DNA from 4 places in the Bacillus sp. JK62 genome. Region 2 is predicted to be linked to each of the others. Evidence: riboswitches for the same ligand, from Rfam matches in the RefSeq annotation. Region 2 holds a riboswitch; each other region holds the start of a gene.
The links. A riboswitch is a leader RNA that binds a small molecule or an ion and turns the genes downstream of it on or off. The one in region 2 is predicted to bind thiamine pyrophosphate.
Positions count from the first base shown of each region.

Region 1: another riboswitch for thiamine pyrophosphate. It lies ahead of ACWJJ4_RS13335 (TIR domain-containing protein); the one in region 2 lies ahead of thiC (phosphomethylpyrimidine synthase ThiC).
Region 3: another riboswitch for thiamine pyrophosphate. It lies ahead of ACWJJ4_RS16420 (acetylornithine deacetylase); the one in region 2 lies ahead of thiC (phosphomethylpyrimidine synthase ThiC).
Region 4: another riboswitch for thiamine pyrophosphate. It lies ahead of tenA (thiaminase II); the one in region 2 lies ahead of thiC (phosphomethylpyrimidine synthase ThiC).

Region 1 covers NZ_JBSJQA010000005.1:163,043-167,442, forward strand. The annotation lists gene ACWJJ4_RS13315 (cupin domain-containing protein) at 31-564, shown strand; gene ACWJJ4_RS13320 (DinB family protein) at 822-1,349, opposite strand; gene ACWJJ4_RS13325 (dihydrodipicolinate synthase family protein) at 1,550-1,990, shown strand; gene ACWJJ4_RS13330 (hypothetical protein) at 2,046-2,426, shown strand; TPP riboswitch at 2,541-2,644, shown strand; gene ACWJJ4_RS13335 (TIR domain-containing protein) at 2,722-3,186, shown strand; gene ACWJJ4_RS13340 (thymidylate synthase) at 3,183-4,193, shown strand; gene ACWJJ4_RS13345 (class I SAM-dependent methyltransferase) at 4,190-4,400, shown strand, end outside.
Region 2 covers NZ_JBSJQA010000003.1:8,716-13,115, reverse strand. The annotation lists gene ACWJJ4_RS09610 (FAD-binding oxidoreductase) at 1-956, shown strand, start outside; gene thiC (phosphomethylpyrimidine synthase ThiC) at 997-2,769, opposite strand; TPP riboswitch at 2,891-3,001, opposite strand; gene ACWJJ4_RS09600 (Type 1 glutamine amidotransferase-like domain-containing protein) at 3,070-3,762, opposite strand; partial or broken gene ACWJJ4_RS09595 (spore coat protein) at 3,851-4,027, shown strand; gene ACWJJ4_RS09590 (hypothetical protein) at 4,075-4,278, opposite strand.
Region 3 covers NZ_JBSJQA010000006.1:631,992-636,391, forward strand. The annotation lists gene pgeF (peptidoglycan editing factor PgeF) at 1-416, opposite strand, end outside; gene ACWJJ4_RS16415 (YlmC/YmxH family sporulation protein) at 571-822, opposite strand; gene ACWJJ4_RS16420 (acetylornithine deacetylase) at 883-2,163, opposite strand; TPP riboswitch at 2,237-2,344, opposite strand; gene ACWJJ4_RS16425 (ABC transporter ATP-binding protein) at 2,349-3,146, opposite strand; gene sigG (RNA polymerase sporulation sigma factor SigG) at 3,275-4,057, opposite strand; gene sigE (RNA polymerase sporulation sigma factor SigE) at 4,198-4,400, opposite strand, start outside.
Region 4 covers NZ_JBSJQA010000003.1:273,642-278,041, forward strand. The annotation lists gene ACWJJ4_RS10970 (monovalent cation:proton antiporter family protein) at 1-1,535, shown strand, start outside; TPP riboswitch at 1,589-1,697, shown strand; gene tenA (thiaminase II) at 1,785-2,492, shown strand; gene tenI (thiazole tautomerase TenI) at 2,470-3,087, shown strand; gene thiO (glycine oxidase ThiO) at 3,071-4,180, shown strand; gene thiS (sulfur carrier protein ThiS) at 4,177-4,380, shown strand; gene thiG (thiazole synthase) at 4,377-4,400, shown strand, end outside.

The DNA.
Region 1 (4,400 bases), on a different contig from region 2:
CACAAAAATTTAAAATTGCGGGGATGAAAAATGTATTATATACCTTTTTCGCATCAATGTTATTATTGTGTGAATGTGCCGATGTATAGCGATGGAAGATCTGTTTATTGGACTGTTCCAAATAACTATGATCCTTCATACGAAGATAGAAACCTTCTCTTGAAAGATTATGGACCAAAACCATTTGTCGTGAATATCAATAAAGCCGCAAAACAAAACAATACGTTCCGTACGGCCCTATGGACAGGAAAGCATTTTCAAATTACTTTGATGAGTCTTGGTATTGGAGAAGATATCGGTTTGGAGATCCATCCTAACGTAGATCAATTCTTACGGATTGAGCAAGGCCGAGGGCTAGTTAAAATGGGCAAGAGTAAAGATCATTTAAGTTTCCGAAGAAATGTCTATGATGATTATGCCATTGTTGTCCCTGCCGGCACGTGGCACAATGTGATTAATACGGGTAATACGCCGTTAAAACTATATTCAATTTACGCTCCTCCCAACCATCCGTTTGGTACAGTTCATGTGACAAAGGCCGATGCAGCGGCTGCGGAAGATTAGTATAGGATTCCAGAGGACTTTGCTGCGGCAAAGACTATAAAAAAAATCGTATTGGGACAGCATGATCAAATATAGCGATCGAATGGCTGAAACACAAAATATTAACGTTTCAGCTTGTCATAGTGCAGTTGATGCGATGCTTTATTCCACAACTACTCAACAGCAAATGTGGTTTTTTGTCTGACCATTTTAATTGATTGGCAGTCAGTGAAAATGAATTTGTAATAAATTTATCCTTGCTCCTCCTAAAAGCGGCTTTAACAGCCAGGTTTCTGTTTCTCTTCAAACCATTTGCGAAGCTGATTAATATGAGCTTGATGATATCTATTATGGTCTGCCATATGCCATATTCCCCATTGAATGGTTGCTTGTTTATCTGCTTCATAATCTACTGTGTGATTCAGCTGATCGTCAGTTAGCTGATAACAAACAGACTTAAACATGCTGAATACTTCTTCATAATCAGTGAGAATTTGTTTTAATGAAACACCGGAAATGAAAGGGATCTTATTGTTCTGATCTAACATTGGTCCATACTTCTCTTCAAGCTGCTTTGGTATCGGTTCACCCTTTATTCTAAATATCCAGTTGAGATCAACATATGCTAAGTGTCTTATTAGCTGAGCTGTACTATTGTATGTTTGATTTGGTCCTTTATAATCGATCTCTTGCTGTGACATGTCTGACACAATGGATATTAAGCGGCAGTAATTTTCATTAACGGCAGAATACAGCATTCCCACAAGATGATCCATGTGCGTTTCACCTTTTAAATCTAAAATCATAAAACCCCGCCTCATTAGTACAATTTTTATATTTAGTTTGCCTTATTACTCTTATTTGTCAAGCAATCCAGAGAATGAATCGCTATAGGATGAAGCAATGAAGCAGGCTCTCTTTGCCTGCCTTTTTTGTGTGTCAGCCTTTACATCTGACATGTTGGGTTATCTGAAACTGTACTTTTTTAAATGTCAGACAGTGTTATATGATACTCTGCAGATATTCAAGAATAGTACTTGGAGGTCACTCTCATGCAAATTTTATTGCTATCCCTACGCCTTTTCATGAAGATGAACGTTTATATTCAGCAGGATTTGATCCTAATGTCGAACATTTGAAAAACAGCGGTATCCATTCGTTACTCATATGCGGCACGACTGGTGAACAGCATTCACTCAGCATGGATGAGCGCCTTCAGATCATTGAGTATGTTAATCAGCGAAAATTTGAAGATGTTGAACTGAAGTTCGGGGTTTCAGCCGTAAGAACCAGTGATGCCGTCAAACTGATGAAACACATCGAGAAAACCAATATTGATTCTGTACGGATTGGTTTTCCGCCTTATATAAGACCGACACAGCAGCAAGCCGTTTATTACATTATTCATTCATCAATTGACTTCATATTATTTCATTTGATAACATAAAATGGTTATTGTGATTGAAAAAGGATACCCGTTTTTATAAAAAGGAGTCATAACGTTGCTGAAAAGGTTTTTTCTTGTTTTTCTTACGCTGATGATGTCTATATTTGCTGTATTCGCGGCGGCTGAAGAGTCTCCCGGTGATCGTGTCATTTCTTTTGACGAGCCTATGATTTTATTGATCTCACTCGGAATCATTTTATGTTTGTTCATTCCGCCATTCGTCATGTCCTTTTTTAGCAGCTTGGTTGTGAGAATCATATCCGGAGTCTATCAATGTTTTATCGTTCTCACGTTTGCGGGCCTCATTCCGATTGGATTTCTGATTCCCCATGGCTTTTTGACAATTCTTGCTGCCGTTCTGGGGACTTTGGTCAGTTCAGCGAGTGTGGCCGTGACCTTATTCGTTGGCAGGAAAAAAGAGGCCGGAAGGTTTTAAAACTAGTGGGTAAGCTGCAAGGAAGGGAAATCCCAGAGATATCCGCAGCGCTTTTTGCCGGTCATTGTTTGACTATTTATATGGAATAGCATAGAATTAAAGTAAATATTTATAAAAAGTCACTAGGGGAGCTTTAATAGCTGAGAAGAGACAATACGTCCTGACCCTTTGAACCTGATTTGGTTAATACCAGCGTAGGGAAGTGAAAAATTAGAGAGATTCTTTATCTTATCTATATTTAAGCCACTTTCCATAGAGGAAAGTGGCTTTATTTATTTTGAAAGGGTGATATGAAGTGGCGACGAAAAAAGTTTTTCTGGCAGGGCCTTTTAAAAGTTTAGTAGATGAGAAAACTGGATTGATGAGTACGTATGAGAGGGGAAAGCTGGAATCATTAATTTCCTTTTTTGAGAATGAAGGATGGCTGGTTCATAATGCTCACAAGCGGGAAGGGTGGGGGAAAGATTTCATGACACCCCTTCAATGCACTAAAATTGATTTTGATGAAATAAGCACTTGCGACCTTTTTGCAGCATTCCCCGGATCACCCGCTTCTCCCGGAACACATATAGAAATTGGATGGGCTTCTGCCTTGAAAAAAAAGATCGTGCTATTTCTAGAAAAGGACAAGGATTATGCTTTCTTAATTCAAGGGTTAAATGCAGTGGCGGATGTTGAGTACATCAGCTATAAAGATACAGATGATTTATTAGAGAACATTAAAAATATCTTTGCAGCATATAAGGCGGAATCTCAATGAGAAAGAGAACTTTTCATGAAGCATATACGGAAACGCTGTATGACATCTATCACAACCCTGAATTTTTCAATTCACCGCGCGGACAAAAAAGCAGAGAACAATTGAACTACCATCTGACTCTGGAAAATCCAATAGAACGTGTCACTTATTTATCCTCAAGAAAAACCAATATCGTGTTTAATTTTGCTGAAGTGTTATGGTATTTATCGGGGAGTAACGACTTAGATTTTATCAGTTATTACAATAAAAAAATGCCTTCATATTCAATGAATAAAAAAACATTAACAGGCACTGCGTATGGGCCTAAAATATTTGAATTCGGAAATGCAAAACTAAATCAATGGAATAGAATAAAAAATCTTTTGACACAAGAAGATATTGATTCAAAAAGGGCATTTATTCAAATATTCGATGCTTCGGAACTCTTCGTTTCAGAAAATATAGATGTTTCCTGCACAATCGGTTTGCAGTTTTTTGTGAGGGAAGGCGAATTATACATGTCTTCTGTCATGCGTGCAAATGATGCTTTTCGCGGGATGATCAGTGATCTTTTCTCATTTACCTTCATGCAGGAATTAATGGCCAGAGAACTGCGTTTAGAAGTCGGAGAATATTTTCATAATGCGGGATCAATCCATATTTATGATTCAGATCATGAATGGGCGAAAACGGTGCTTGAAGAAGCTGAAAATCACCATGATATTCCGGAATTTGAATTTCCGAAAATGCCTGAGGGAAATAACTGGCCGTCCATTGAAACAGTCTTAAAGTATGAAGAATTACTTAGGAAAGATCAAATTTCTATGACTAAAAACGATATTGAAATGCTCGATTTACCTGATTACTGGAAACAGATTCTTTTCCTTTTCAGTATATACCAGCATATTGCATATAAACGGGATATGGGTCATTCTCTATTTCAAAGTTTACTTCCTATATATCAATTTTTCGTCAGGAATAAGTGGTCTCATTATTTCTCAATTGAGCAAAAGGAGGAAATTCAATGAAAACTTCATGGAAAGAAGACAGTGTTGCTGGTAAATTCGATGCTTATAATGACGTTTTAGAACAAACGTTAGGTTTTGAGTTTGTTTTTCGTACTTTTGATAAAGCGGAGATTAAAAAGGTGCTGGATTTCGGATGCGGTCCGGGAAAGGTAGCTTATAGGCTGGCTGACAGAATAGGCTGCAATGTGATCGCAGTCGATGAATCAA
Region 2 (4,400 bases):
TCGGGGGAGGAATCGGATATTTAACAAGGACTGCCGGACTGACTTGCGATCGTCTCCTCCAGCTCGAAATGATCATAGCGGACGAAAAAGCGGGTGCTGACTTGATCACGGTCAACCGCTCAAAGCACTCTGATCTATTTTGGGCATCTCAGGGCGGAGGGGGAGGCAACTTCGGCATTGTCACATCCATGATGTTTAAAGCCGTGCCGATCTCGTGCGTGTCTGTTTTTTCTGTCACTTGGGGCTGGGATGATTTCGAGGAAGTATTTAACACGTGGCAGCGTTGGGCTCCATTTACAGACAACCGGCTTACCTCATCAATTCAGTTTTGGCCTAAGGAAGTCAACCGCATAGAAGCGCTCGGTCAATTTACCGGGACAAAAGAGGAGCTGAAAGAACTGCTGGCTCCGTTAATGAAAGCGGGAAAACCGACAAGCGGCATGGTCAAGACAGTGCCATTTATTAAAGCGGCAGCCTTTTTTAACAGCCCGGGAGGCAATCAGCCGCAAAAGATGAAGCGGTCAGGATCCTTTATTGAAAAACCATTATCAACACGCGCAATATCCACTTTAAAGCGCTATTTAGAGCACGCTCCGAACGAAAACGCCAGTGTCTGGCAGCAATCTCTCGGCGGGGCGGCCGGACGGATCGCTCCGGACCAAACGGCATTCTACTATCGCAACGCAATCATTGCCCAAGAATATATTACAACTTGGACATCTGCTGAAGAAGAAAGACAAAATGTCCGCTGGATCGAAGGACTGAGAACGTCCCTATCAAGAGAAACGATGGGAGATTATGTGAATTGGCCTGATAGAGAAATCAGAAACTGGCTGCAAACGTATTACGGAGAAAATGTTCACCGCCTCCGTCAAATCAAAACGAAATATGATCCGGAAAATATATTCCGCTTCGAGCAGAGCATTCCGCCGCTTCGCCGTTCACCGTTTTTCTAAAAAAGATGAAGATGGACACACTCCATCTTCATCTTTTCTTTTATTGATATAAGCGGCTTCCCTTCTCTGCAAACTCTTTTGCTTTTTCTTTCAGCCCTTCATTGACGGCCTCGTCTTCAGTAAGTCCGTTTTCCTTCGCATAATCACGAATATCCTGAGAAATTCTCATGCTGCAGAACTTCGGGCCGCACATCGAACAGAAGTGAGCCGTTTTTGCGCCTTCAGCCGGCAGTGTTTCATCATGATATTCCATTGCTCTTTCAGGATCAAGTGACAAATGAAATTGATCACGCCAACGGAATTCAAACCGCGCCTTAGACAGAGCATCGTCACGGATCTGTGCACCCGGATGCCCTTTAGCAAGGTCTGCGGCATGTGCCGCGATTTTGTACGTAATGACGCCTTCTCTTACATCATCACGATTCGGCAGCCCCAAATGCTCCTTCGGCGTGACATAGCAAAGCATCGCCGTCCCGTACCAGCCGATCATCGCCGCGCCGATCGCTGAAGTAATGTGGTCATAGCCCGGAGCGATATCCGTCGTTAATGGGCCGAGCGTGTAAAAAGGCGCCTCTTTACAAATTTCCAGCTGCTTGTCCATGTTTTCCTTAATTTTATGCATCGGCACATGACCCGGTCCTTCGATCATCACTTGCACATCGTGCTTCCACGCAATCTCCGTCAATTCTCCGAGAGTCTCCAATTCCGCAAACTGCGCTTCATCATTGGCATCCGCGATCGAACCGGGACGAAGCCCGTCACCAAGTGAAAAAGCGATATCATAGGTCTTCATGATTTCACAAATTTCTTCAAAATGCGTGTACAGAAAGCTTTCCTGATGATGAGCCAGGCACCATTGCGCCATAATCGCCCCGCCGCGGGATACGATTCCCGTCGTGCGTTTGGCCGTTAACGGGACGTAACGAAGCAATACGCCGGCATGGATGGTGAAATAATCCACGCCCTGCTCCGCCTGCTCAATCAATGTGTCACGATAAATGTCCCACGTTAAATCCTCGGCAATGCCATTAACTTTTTCAAGCGCCTGATAAATCGGCACCGTCCCCACAGGCACGGGGCAGTTGCGGATAATCCATTCACGCGTCGTATGAATGTCTTTTCCCGTGGATAAATCCATCATCGTATCGGCGCCCCAGCGAATCGCCCACGTCATTTTTTCGACTTCTTCTTCGATAGAAGATGTAACAGCCGAGTTGCCGATATTGGCATTAATTTTCACATGAAAATTCCGGCCGATAATCATCGGCTCGCTTTCCGGGTGGTTGACGTTAGAAGGAATAATCGCCCGGCCGCTGGCTACCTCGTCTCTGACAAATTCGGGAGACACATGCTCGCGAATTGCGATAAACTCCATTTCCGGCGTAATGATGCCTTTTCTCGCATAATGCAATTGTGTTACATTTTTCCCCGGCTTGGCCCGAAGCGGTTTCCGCTGCAGGCCGGGGTATTCGGCGGCACGGCCCTCTTTTTTATAGCCGTTGTCTTCAGGTCTCACGGTCCGGCCGTTATATTCTTCTACATCTCCACGCCCGGTAATCCACTTTGTGCGGAGCGCCCCCAGACCTTCATGAATATCAATCTGTACATCCGGGTCTGTATACGGTCCGCTCGTATCATAAACACGGACCGGCGCATTCTCCTCTTCCCCGAACGCCCCCGTTGTCGGACTAAGGCTGATTTCCCGCATCGGCACTCGTATGTCGGGCGAAGAACCTTCTGCATAAACCTTTTTACTGCCGGAAAAGCTCGACATAATGGAAATGTTCGCTTGCTGTACTGATTGATTTTGCATACAAATCTCTCCTTTATCATTTGAATAACAGAACCAAGCTCAGCACCAGCACAAAAAAACCGGGTTCAAAGAAGAACCCGGTTTTGCAGTCAGAAAGAAACTATTATTGTTTTCATCAACAATAATAAAACCTTTACTTCCCCACGCTGGTACGAACCAGATCAGGTCCAAAGGGTTAAGAAGCCGCCGCTTCTCTCTCAGCCCGCTCAGACGGGCACCCCCAGTAACTATTGATTTCGGACTCATCTTAACATAAAACCAATCGAAAAAAAAGTGAAATATAGAAAATATTCAGCTAATTCAACCCAAATATTTGACAGGCAGCGGGATTTCAGATATCCCATGTTCACCCCTCATCACCTGATATGCCTTTGCGTACGGTCTTGAACTCACTCTCTGAAACAGCTGATCATTTATGAAATGGAGAGCCGCTCCATCGTCCGCCGCATAGCCATTGCACAAGAATTCGTTAGCTATCAGCTGGTGGTATGCCGGTCTCCGATCCTTTTCCCCGTCATAATGAGGACAAAAGCTCCCTTGCAAAAAACCTAAACTTTTCATACTGGTCAGCGGCCCGGCTGAATCTGTCACTCCTTCTTCAAACCAGCAGATTGCACCTGCGCTTAATCCGGCTAACACCACACCGCTCTTCCATGCTTCTCTCAGAATACGATCCAATCCCCACTCCTTCCACAACACAAGCATATTCCGCGTATTTCCCCCGCCGACATAAATCACGTCCTTTTCCATTAGAAACGAAGCTAAATCTGTTGACGGCGGCTTAAACAGCGATAAATGAGACGGCACACAATCAAGTGTTTGAAATGCACGATAAAACCGCTGAATATAGTTTTGGGAATCCCCGCTCGCCGTCGGCAAAAAACAAATACGAGGCGACTTTCGCTCTGATTGCTTGATGACATATTGATCGAGGGATAAATTTTCCGGCTCCATCGAGAATCCTCCGCCGCCCATCGCAATAATCTGTTTCATCATCCCGCTTCCCCCGGAAAATTTGTTATTCATTATAGCAGTTGTATACATGCAGAGATAAGTATTTTCTTAACAGACCAGCGTAAAAAAGTATACTGCCGCAATAACAGAAACCACAAATCCCGGCCTTAGAACAGCGTTGCATGATCAATTAGATGCAGCTGTTCATCTGCATGGAGAACTGTCAGAACTCCTGTTGGGAAAAGGTTGGCTCCTGGATAAACAATTTCAGATCGATTCGCTTTTATCTTGCAGAGAACTGTAACAAAGTCATACAAAAAAGACGATGTCTTGAGATCCCGTCTCTTTGTTTTATTTCTCCACTCTTCTTAAAGCCTCATTTACCGTTTCTTTTATAATCGCGTCTTCACCGCTTAATCGCTCTAAATTGAGATCGCCGTTTCTCAGCCTTTCAGAAATATTGTTTATATCCTCCTCTACCGTAATTTGCAGCTCACCGGCCAAAAACATTCTATGTAATTCATCAGCAACCATACTTTCTTTATCCGTTTCAATCCGCTCCTTTGCTTTCTTAGTCTGTCCGAAGGCGGACAAATAATAGAAAAAAAGCATGAATTAAATGAATCTTTTTTCCTCCTTCTTACGTATATCTGTTGAGAAAAAGAAAAAGGGGAAAA
Region 3 (4,400 bases), on a different contig from region 2:
TCATAAAAATACAAGGGCACACAGTCCGCAAAACAAAGGGCCAAAAAAAGATTCGCATCTTTCGTGTAGAGCCCGTCCGTCCCGCGGAATGCGGAAGAATAGTCTCTCGCTCCTTTTCCTTTATCCCCGGCTGTCACGCGCCGGACGCGGTTTTCATGTGTCTGGTCGGCGAACACCCAGGAATCCAGATCAGTACCGCATAAGGACGCTATGACTTCACGGTTTGTCACAACATCATGAGCTTCGTCCCGGACGTGCAATCCGGTATTTAATGACTCATACGGAGGATTGCTGACACCGCCGTTTTTCGTTGTGAATCCGGCGATGACCTTTGTGTTAAGCTGATTCACACAGTTCCAGTCTTCTATCATGAGTGCCGAGGGGGTGGTAAGACTAAACGGGTGATATGTATTCATGGAGATCCAACCTTTCGACAAACATTAAAAAAGCGTAATTTCCCACTCATTTTAACACAATTTTAAGCATACGTTTAGCGGCTGATTGAAAAATGAGATAAATAAATGTGCCGGAAACATTGAGATTTCCGGCTTTTTACAAGTAAAGGGAGGATTACGCTCCCCCCTTTGGTTCATTTACACGCACTAAGATGACATCTTCCCCAATTTTAACTATATTTCGCCAAGGAATGATCATTTCCTCTTCTTTTCCGAAAAAACCGAGAACTTTTCCGCTGCCGCCTAAAATAATCGCCTGAATTTTTCCCGTTGTCACGTTAATATCAATATCCCCGATGCTTCCGAGTTTTTTTCCGTTCGATACGTTTACCACATCTTTTATTTGAAATTCAGATATGCTGATCATCCGTATCACGCCCTTTGCCCGTTCTTTTTCCTATTATATGAACGGCCGGGCTGAACCTTGTCACATCGGGCAATCTTTTTTGCGGCTGCACCAGCCGAGAATAAATCTCAGCATGATTTTCGTATAGTCCATAAGCTCATCAACGGACACTTCCTCGTTTACGGAGTGGGCGTTTTTTAAATCGCCGGGGCCGTATATGACGCTCGGAATCCCGGCCTGATAAAGCCATCCTCCGTCTGTTACGGTTTGGGAAACATCAATGACGGGCTCCTGTTTTTTGACGGCAGAGTGTGATGCAGCCAAGACAGAAACTGCCGGATGATCCGGATCGATTTCCAGCGCCGGGAACACCTCTCCTCTGTCTTCAATCATCGAAGATCCGCCCCATTTGAACACCGGCCTGTTTTCTTTGAGCCACAGATCACTGTCAGCGACACGATTAATATAGTCTTCGATTTCTGCGGCTGCTTGTTCGTGCGTTTCGTTCGGATAAAAGTGGACGGTGATCCATAACCGGCATTCATCGGCGACAAACGCTGCGTGTCTTCCGCCTTCAATGACGGCGGGGTTGATCGTATTGGTGCCGGGCGCAATGCCGGGATAGCTTTTCGTTACCGCCCAGTGGCGCTCCAGCTCTCCCAAGGCAGTGATGATTTTCGCCATTTTTTCGATGGCGCTCGCTCCGAATGTGCCTCCGCCCGCATGAATCATATTGCGCCTCATGCCGTCATGAAATGTTTGTTTGCTTTTCAATTCTATCCAGCCGGTGATGACACCGCCCTGCCCTTGAATATGCAGGCTGCTCGTATCCGCGACAACCGCAAAATCCGCGTGATAGCCGCGTTTGCAGCATTCCAGCGTCCCCGCCTCGCCGACTTCTTCTCCGATTACAGACTGTACAATGAGGTCGCCCGGAAGCTTAATGCCGGCATCATGGATCAGCTTCAGAGAGAAAAGAACACACGCCAAACCCCCTTTCATATCAGCGGCGCCCCTTCCGATCAGCATGCCGTCTTTTACGAGCGGCTGAAACGGGTCAGAGTTCCAGTCTTCGCCCCCGGCTTCTGCCACATCAATGTGTCCGTTTAAAATCAGGCTTTGATGCCTGCTTGAATCTGTCCCTTTTAAAACACCGACTACATTCGGATCTTCCGGATACACATCCCACATATCGACCGAGCAGCCCGTTTCTTTTAAAAAGCCGGCCACCCACTTTTGGGCTTCTGTTGTATTTCTTGCAGGCGGAGCCGGTGTCGGAAAGGCGATCAACCTTTCAGCTATTTGTATTAAATCGCCCCGCCGTTTATCCGCCTGGTGTAACAGCATATCAATCTGATGCATTGGAAATCTCCCCTTTGGCTGTATCAAAAAACCCGTTTCATTAAAATGAAACGGGTAAAAAACGGATCTTCCTCCGCTTTTTTCACCGCTTCCCTCCGCCGGCATGATCCGGATCAGGTCCGTTAAGGGTTGAGACAACGTCTCTCTCAGCTGCATGTCAGCAGCACCCCCAGGGTGAATTGATGTTATTTGACGGATGATACCGCTTTTGCACGTGTTAAAAACGGGCGGCCATTGTTCCATAAGACATTGACAGGCGTATCGAAAAACGCTGTAAGCCGCTCGTCAGAAAGCATGTCCCTGATTTTCCCGGAGGCGAACACCTCGCCTTGTTTTAAAAGCAGCGCCTGATCAAATACCGGCAGAATTTCTTCAGCGTGATGGGTGACATAAAGGATGGACGGCGCATTTTCTTTTTCGGCGATCGACGTAATCGTGTCCAGCAGCTGCTCCCTTGCCATAAAATCAAGACCCGTCACGGGTTCGTCCAAAATCAGCAGTTTGGGATCAGCCATAAGCGCCCGCGCAATCAGCGCTCTTTGTCTTTCCCCTTGTGATAATGTTTCATACCGTCTGTCGGCGTAACTGATGGCGCCCAAATCCTTCAGAAGACCGATCGCTTTTTCCCTTACCTGCTCACTCGGAGTTTCGTACAGCCCGATTGAGGCGTACGCGCCGCTGAGGGCGATTTCAAAAGCGGAGTCCGCGGCATATAATTTGTGCTGAAGACCTGCCGAAACAAGGCCGATTTTCCTTCTGAGCCTGTCACCGAGCTCTGTTTTGCCGAACTGATGGCCGAGCACCTGCATCTCTCCTGAAGTGGGGAAGTAATAAGAGCATAACATATTCAGCAAAGCCGTTTTTCCGGCTCCGTTTAATCCGTACAGCACCCAATTTTCGTTTTTCTCGACGCGCCAGTTAATATCTTTCAAAATCCATTTCCCGTTTCTTTTTAATGACACACTGTCCAGCTGTAAAATCATTGCAGTTTCCCCCGTTTACTTTATTTAAATTTTCTAAAAACTTTTACACATTAGAATACATCACTTTTTTGCAAACGTAAACCATCGCATGAAAAAAGCCTTTAAACAAGGTTTAAAGGCTTTTTCCGTTATTGATGGATATTCTTATTCATTTGTTTAATGGCTGCCTTTTCAAGCCTTGAGACCTGAGCTTGGGATATCCCGATTTCTTCAGCGACCTCCATTTGGGTTTTCCCTTGGAAAAAGCGCTTTCGCAAAATCATTTTTTCCCGTTCGTTCAGTCTTCTCATGCCTTCTTTCAGAGCCAGCTCCTCAATCCATTGTGTATCCTTGTTGCGCTCATCGCTGATCTGGTCCATCACGTAGATCGGATCGCCGCCGTCATTATAAATCGGCTCAAACAGTGAAACCGGATCCTGAATGGCGTCAAGGGCAAACACAATTTCTTCATGGGGCACTTCAAGAACTTTGGCGATTTCCTCTGCTGTCGGCTCCCTGCTTGTCTCACTGATTAACCGCTCTCTTACTTGAAGCGCTTTATATGCGATATCGCGAAGCGACCTCGAGACGCGGATCGGATTGTTATCCCGCAAATATCTGCGGATTTCTCCGATGATCATCGGTACAGCGTATGTTGAAAACTTAACATTATGGCTTAGGTCAAAATTATCAATGGATTTCATTAGTCCGATGCAGCCGACCTGAAATAAGTCATCAACATACTCTCCTCTGTTGTTAAACCTCTGAATGACGCTTAAGACAAGGCGCAGATTGCCGTTTACAAGCTTTTCCCTCGCTGAATCATCGCCCTCATCCTGCAATTGCCTAAACAGCTTTCTCATCTCTTCATTCTTGAGCACCGGTAATTTGGAGGTATCCACCCCGCAAATTTCGACTTTATTTCTTGACACGTTTTTCCCTCCCACTAGGAGCTGCTGTACAACGTTAAGTATCTCCTCGGGTGGGAAAAATATGCACCGCCATTTTACAGAAATAAACATCCGGCGGCGGCAATCCTTGCAGCAGTAAGGGCTGTCAGATGGAAAAAATTTTACACCATTTTGTTAAACTCTTTTCTCAGTCTTTTGATAATCCGCTTTTCGAGCCGGGAGATATAAGATTGTGAAATCCCCATCATGTCGGCTACATCTTTTTGGGTTTTTTCTTCTTCTCCGACAAGCCCGAAACGCAGTTCCATAATCTGCTTTTCTCTTTCGTTTAATTGCTCAAGCGCTTTTTTCAAAAGTTTTTTAT
Region 4 (4,400 bases), 260 kb from region 2:
CACTGATTATCTTTTTCGGCATCTTTATTTTATCATTGCTGCTGTCCTATGCCTTTGTATTAGCCGGTTTTATACAAAACGCATTTTTAATGACGCTTATTATTTCGACGATATCACTCGGTGTGGTGGTCCCGACTTTAAAGGAAGAACGGATCATGAACTCCAATATCGGTCAGATCATCCTGCTTGTCGCCGTTATCGCGGACTTGGCTACGATGATTCTGCTCGCTTTCTTCTCTTCTCTTTACGGAGAAGACAGCGGAAATATGTGGCTTCTGTTGATTCTCTTTGCCGCGGGGGTCGTGCTGTATTTCTTCGGCCGGATCTTTAAACACCGTTCATTTGTGCAGTCGATGTCTAAAGGCACCGTGCAGATCGGAACGAGAGCCATTTTCACACTGATTATCGTGCTTGTCGCTTTATCGGAATCTCTCGGGGCGGAAAATATTCTCGGCGCGTTTTTGGCAGGCGTTCTGGTATCGCTTCTGTCTCCGAATAAAGAAATGGTGGAACAGCTGGATTCCTTCGGCTACGGGTTTTTAATTCCGATCTTTTTCGTCATGGTCGGGGTGAAATTGGACATTTGGACGCTTTTCCAAGATCCGAAAACATTAACGATGATTCCGCTGCTTCTGCTTGCGCTGTTTATCAGCAAAATGTTCCCGGTGTTTTATTTAAAGAAATGGTACGACAAAAGAACCGTGTTTGCTTCGGGCTTTTTGCTGACGTCCACGCTGTCGCTTGTTATCGCGGCGGCTACGATCGGAGAAAGGCTCCACATTATCAGCGCCAATATGTCCGGCGCGCTGACTTTAGTTGCGGTTATTGCCAGCATCATCACGCCGATCGGCTTTAAGAAATTATTCAAACGGCAAAGCGCGCCGCAGGAAAAAAAGCGCATCACATTTATCGGCGCCAACCAAATGACGCTCCCGGTTACGCTGGAATTGCCAGAGGAGGAATATGAAGTACGGGTCGTCCATGTGTATCAGGAAAATGCCGGGGAAACGCTTGCGGAATCCGTTTTTTCGGTTGACACGATTTCTGATTACGAGCCCGGCACGCTTGAGTCGCACGGTATTTTTAAAACGGATATTCTTGTCGTGGCGACGGGAAATGAAGATGTGAACGCTGAAATCGCCTTACTAGCGAAAGAGAAAGGGACTGAGCGTATCATCGCAAGCGTCGGCTCGGTTGAGCATGAAACAAAACTGAAAGAAGAGGGCATCAGTATTTTTTCTATCCTTCTGTCTACAAAAACGCTGCTGCGCGCGTTAATTGAGGCGCCGGGCGTGATGAGCCTCCTGACGAATGAGGAGTCTTCGTTATATCAGATCAATCTGGAAAACCCGGCGTATAACGGCATCATTCTGCGGGAATTTCCGCTGATGGGCGATGTGATTTTCGTCCGGATTTTCAGAGGTGTGGACAGCATCGTTCCGCACGGAGACACGCGGCTGAAAACAGGAGACCGTCTCATCGTCACGGGCTCGCGCAACTACGTGTCGGAACTGAGAAAAGTCCTTGAAGCTTGACCAAATTCCAATTCGTGATAATATAGAAGGCATAACAAATAAATCATTAATCGTATGACCACTAGGGGTGTCCTTCATAAGGGCTGAGATAAAAGTGAGACTTTTAGACCCTCATAACTTGAACAGGTTCAGACCTGCGTAGGGAAGTGGAGCGGTATTTTTTTGGGGTTCCTTTTATCCATTTAAATTCCAAACCACTTTTCCGATGCGGGAAAGTGGTTTTTTTATTTTATCAGGGGGGAAGACATGATGACATTTTCTGAAGAATGCAGACAGGCGGCTGCCGAATGGTGGGACGGAAGTTTTGTTCATCCGTTTGTAACGGGAATCGGTGACGGAAGCCTGCCGATAGACCGTTTCAGCTATTACGTGCTGCAAGATTCCTACTATTTGACGCATTTTGCAAAAGTTCAGGCGTTCGGCGCCGCATATGCCGAAGACTTGTTTACGACGGGCAGGATGGCGGGCCACGCTCAAGGGACATATGAAGCGGAAATGGCGCTGCACCGCGAGTTTACGGAGCTTTTAGGGATTACGGAAGAAGAGCGTGCGGCATTTAAACCGGCACCGACCGCCTATTCTTATACGTCTCATATGTACAGATCGGTGATGAGCGGGAATTTTGGAGAAATATTAGCTGCGCTTCTGCCCTGTTATTGGCTTTATTATGAAGTCGGCGAACACTTAAAAGAGTGCAAACCGGAGCATCCGATTTATGAAAAATGGATCGGTACATACGGCGGAGACTGGTTCAGACAGCAGGTCGAAGAACAGATCAGCCGTTTTGACGAGATTGCTGAAAACAGCACAGAGGAAATCCGCGCGAAAATGAAAGAGAATTTTGTGATTTCAAGCTATTATGAATATCAATTTTGGGGAATGGCTTATCAAAAAGAAGGCTGGTCCGAGAAGGACGGAAAAGAGGTGGAATCCTTTGGAGCTGCACGCGGTAACTGATAATCGCAAACCCGTTGCCGAGCTGGCCGAGGATATTCTATCGATTCAGCGCGAAGTGAGCTTTATCCATATCCGTGAGCGGGATAAAACAGCGGGAGAGATCATGCAGCTTTTGTCCCTTTTGAAAAAGGGCGGTGCGGATAAGGACAAATTGATCATCAATGACAGGGCGGATATCGCGCTTTTTGCCAACATACACCGTGTTCAGCTTCCGTCCCGCAGCTTTTCCGTAAAGCAGGTGCGAAGCAGATTTCCCCATCTTCATATCGGACGTTCGGTTCATTCGCTGGAAGAAGCCATCCAAGCTGAAAAGGAAGATGCGGATTATGTGGTGTTCGGCCATATATTTGAAACCGAATGTAAACAAGGACTTGAAGCAAGAGGCATCAGCCTGCTTTCAGAGATCAAACGCACGCTTTCCATCCCCGTTATCGCAATCGGCGGAATGACACTGCAGACGATCGGACACACAAAGCAGGCGAAGCCGGACGGAATTGCCGTCATGTCAGGCATTTTCTCAGCTGAAAATCCCGAGGAGGCGGCAAAACGGTATGCACGCGCGGTAAGGGAGGCCGATTATGAAGAAGCACTATGATACGGCGGTGATCGGCGGCGGAATTATCGGGTGCGCCATTTCTTATGAGCTGGCGAAGACGCAGCAGAACGTTGTCTTGTTTGAAGGCGGAGAAGTCGGCCGAAAAACGACAAGCGCTGCCGCGGGAATGCTGGGCGCTCATGCAGAATGTGAAAACCGGGATGCGTTTTTTGATTTTGCCATGCACAGTCAAAGGCTGTATGAAGCGGCTGGGCAAGAGCTTGAGGAAGTTTGCGGCATTGACATCAGGCGCCATAACGGCGGAATGCTTAAACTGGCGTATACCGAAGAAGATATCGCCCGTTTACGGAAGATGGATGATCTGCCTTCCGTCACTTGGCTTTCAGCGGAAGATGCCCTTGAAAAAGAGCCTTACGCTTCAAAAGACATTCTCGGCGCCAGTTTTATAAAAGACGATGTCCATGTCGAACCGTACTATGTTTGCAAAGCGTATGCAAAAGGGGCGCGGCGCTATGGCGCTGACATATATGAGCATACACAAGTTACTTCCGTAAAACGGGTGAACGGAGAATACTGCATCACAACGTCCGGCGGGGATGTTTATGCTGACAAAGTCGCAGTTGCAAGCGGTGTATGGAGCGGCCGGTTTTTCAGCCAGCTCGGCTTGGGACAGCCTTTTTTTCCTGTGAAAGGAGAATGCCTTTCCGTGTGGAATGACGATACCCCGCTGACCAAAACCCTTTACCATGATCATTGTTATGTCGTCCCGAGAAAAAGCGGCCGGCTTGTCATCGGCGCCACGATGAAACAGGGTGACTGGAGCGATACGCCTGACATCGGAGGAATTGAGGCCGTCATTGCAAAAGCGAAAACCATGCTTCCCGCCATCGAACATATGAAAATAGACCGGTTTTGGGCGGGGCTCAGGCCGGGAACAAAAGACGGCAAGCCGTTTATCGGGCGGCATCCTGAAGACAGCGGCATCATCTTCGCCGCCGGCCATTTTCGGAACGGCATCCTGTTGGCGCCGGCAACGGCTGTAATGGTGCGGGATATGATCTTGGGGCAACAAGTCAAACGGGAATGGGAAGAAGCGTTTCGAATCGATCGCAAGGAGGCTGTTCATATATGATCCTTCAGCTGAACGGAAAACAAATTGATTGGAATCGAAAAGAGGGGACGGTTCAGGATTTGCTTGAATCGTACCAGCTTGATCAAAGAATCGTAGTTGTGGAGAGAAATAAAGAAATCATTGAAAAAAAGAATTATGAAAATACAAGTTTGTGTGACCGCGATGTCATAGAAATTGTCCATTTTGTAGGGGGCGGATGAGGATGTTAACAATAGGCGGA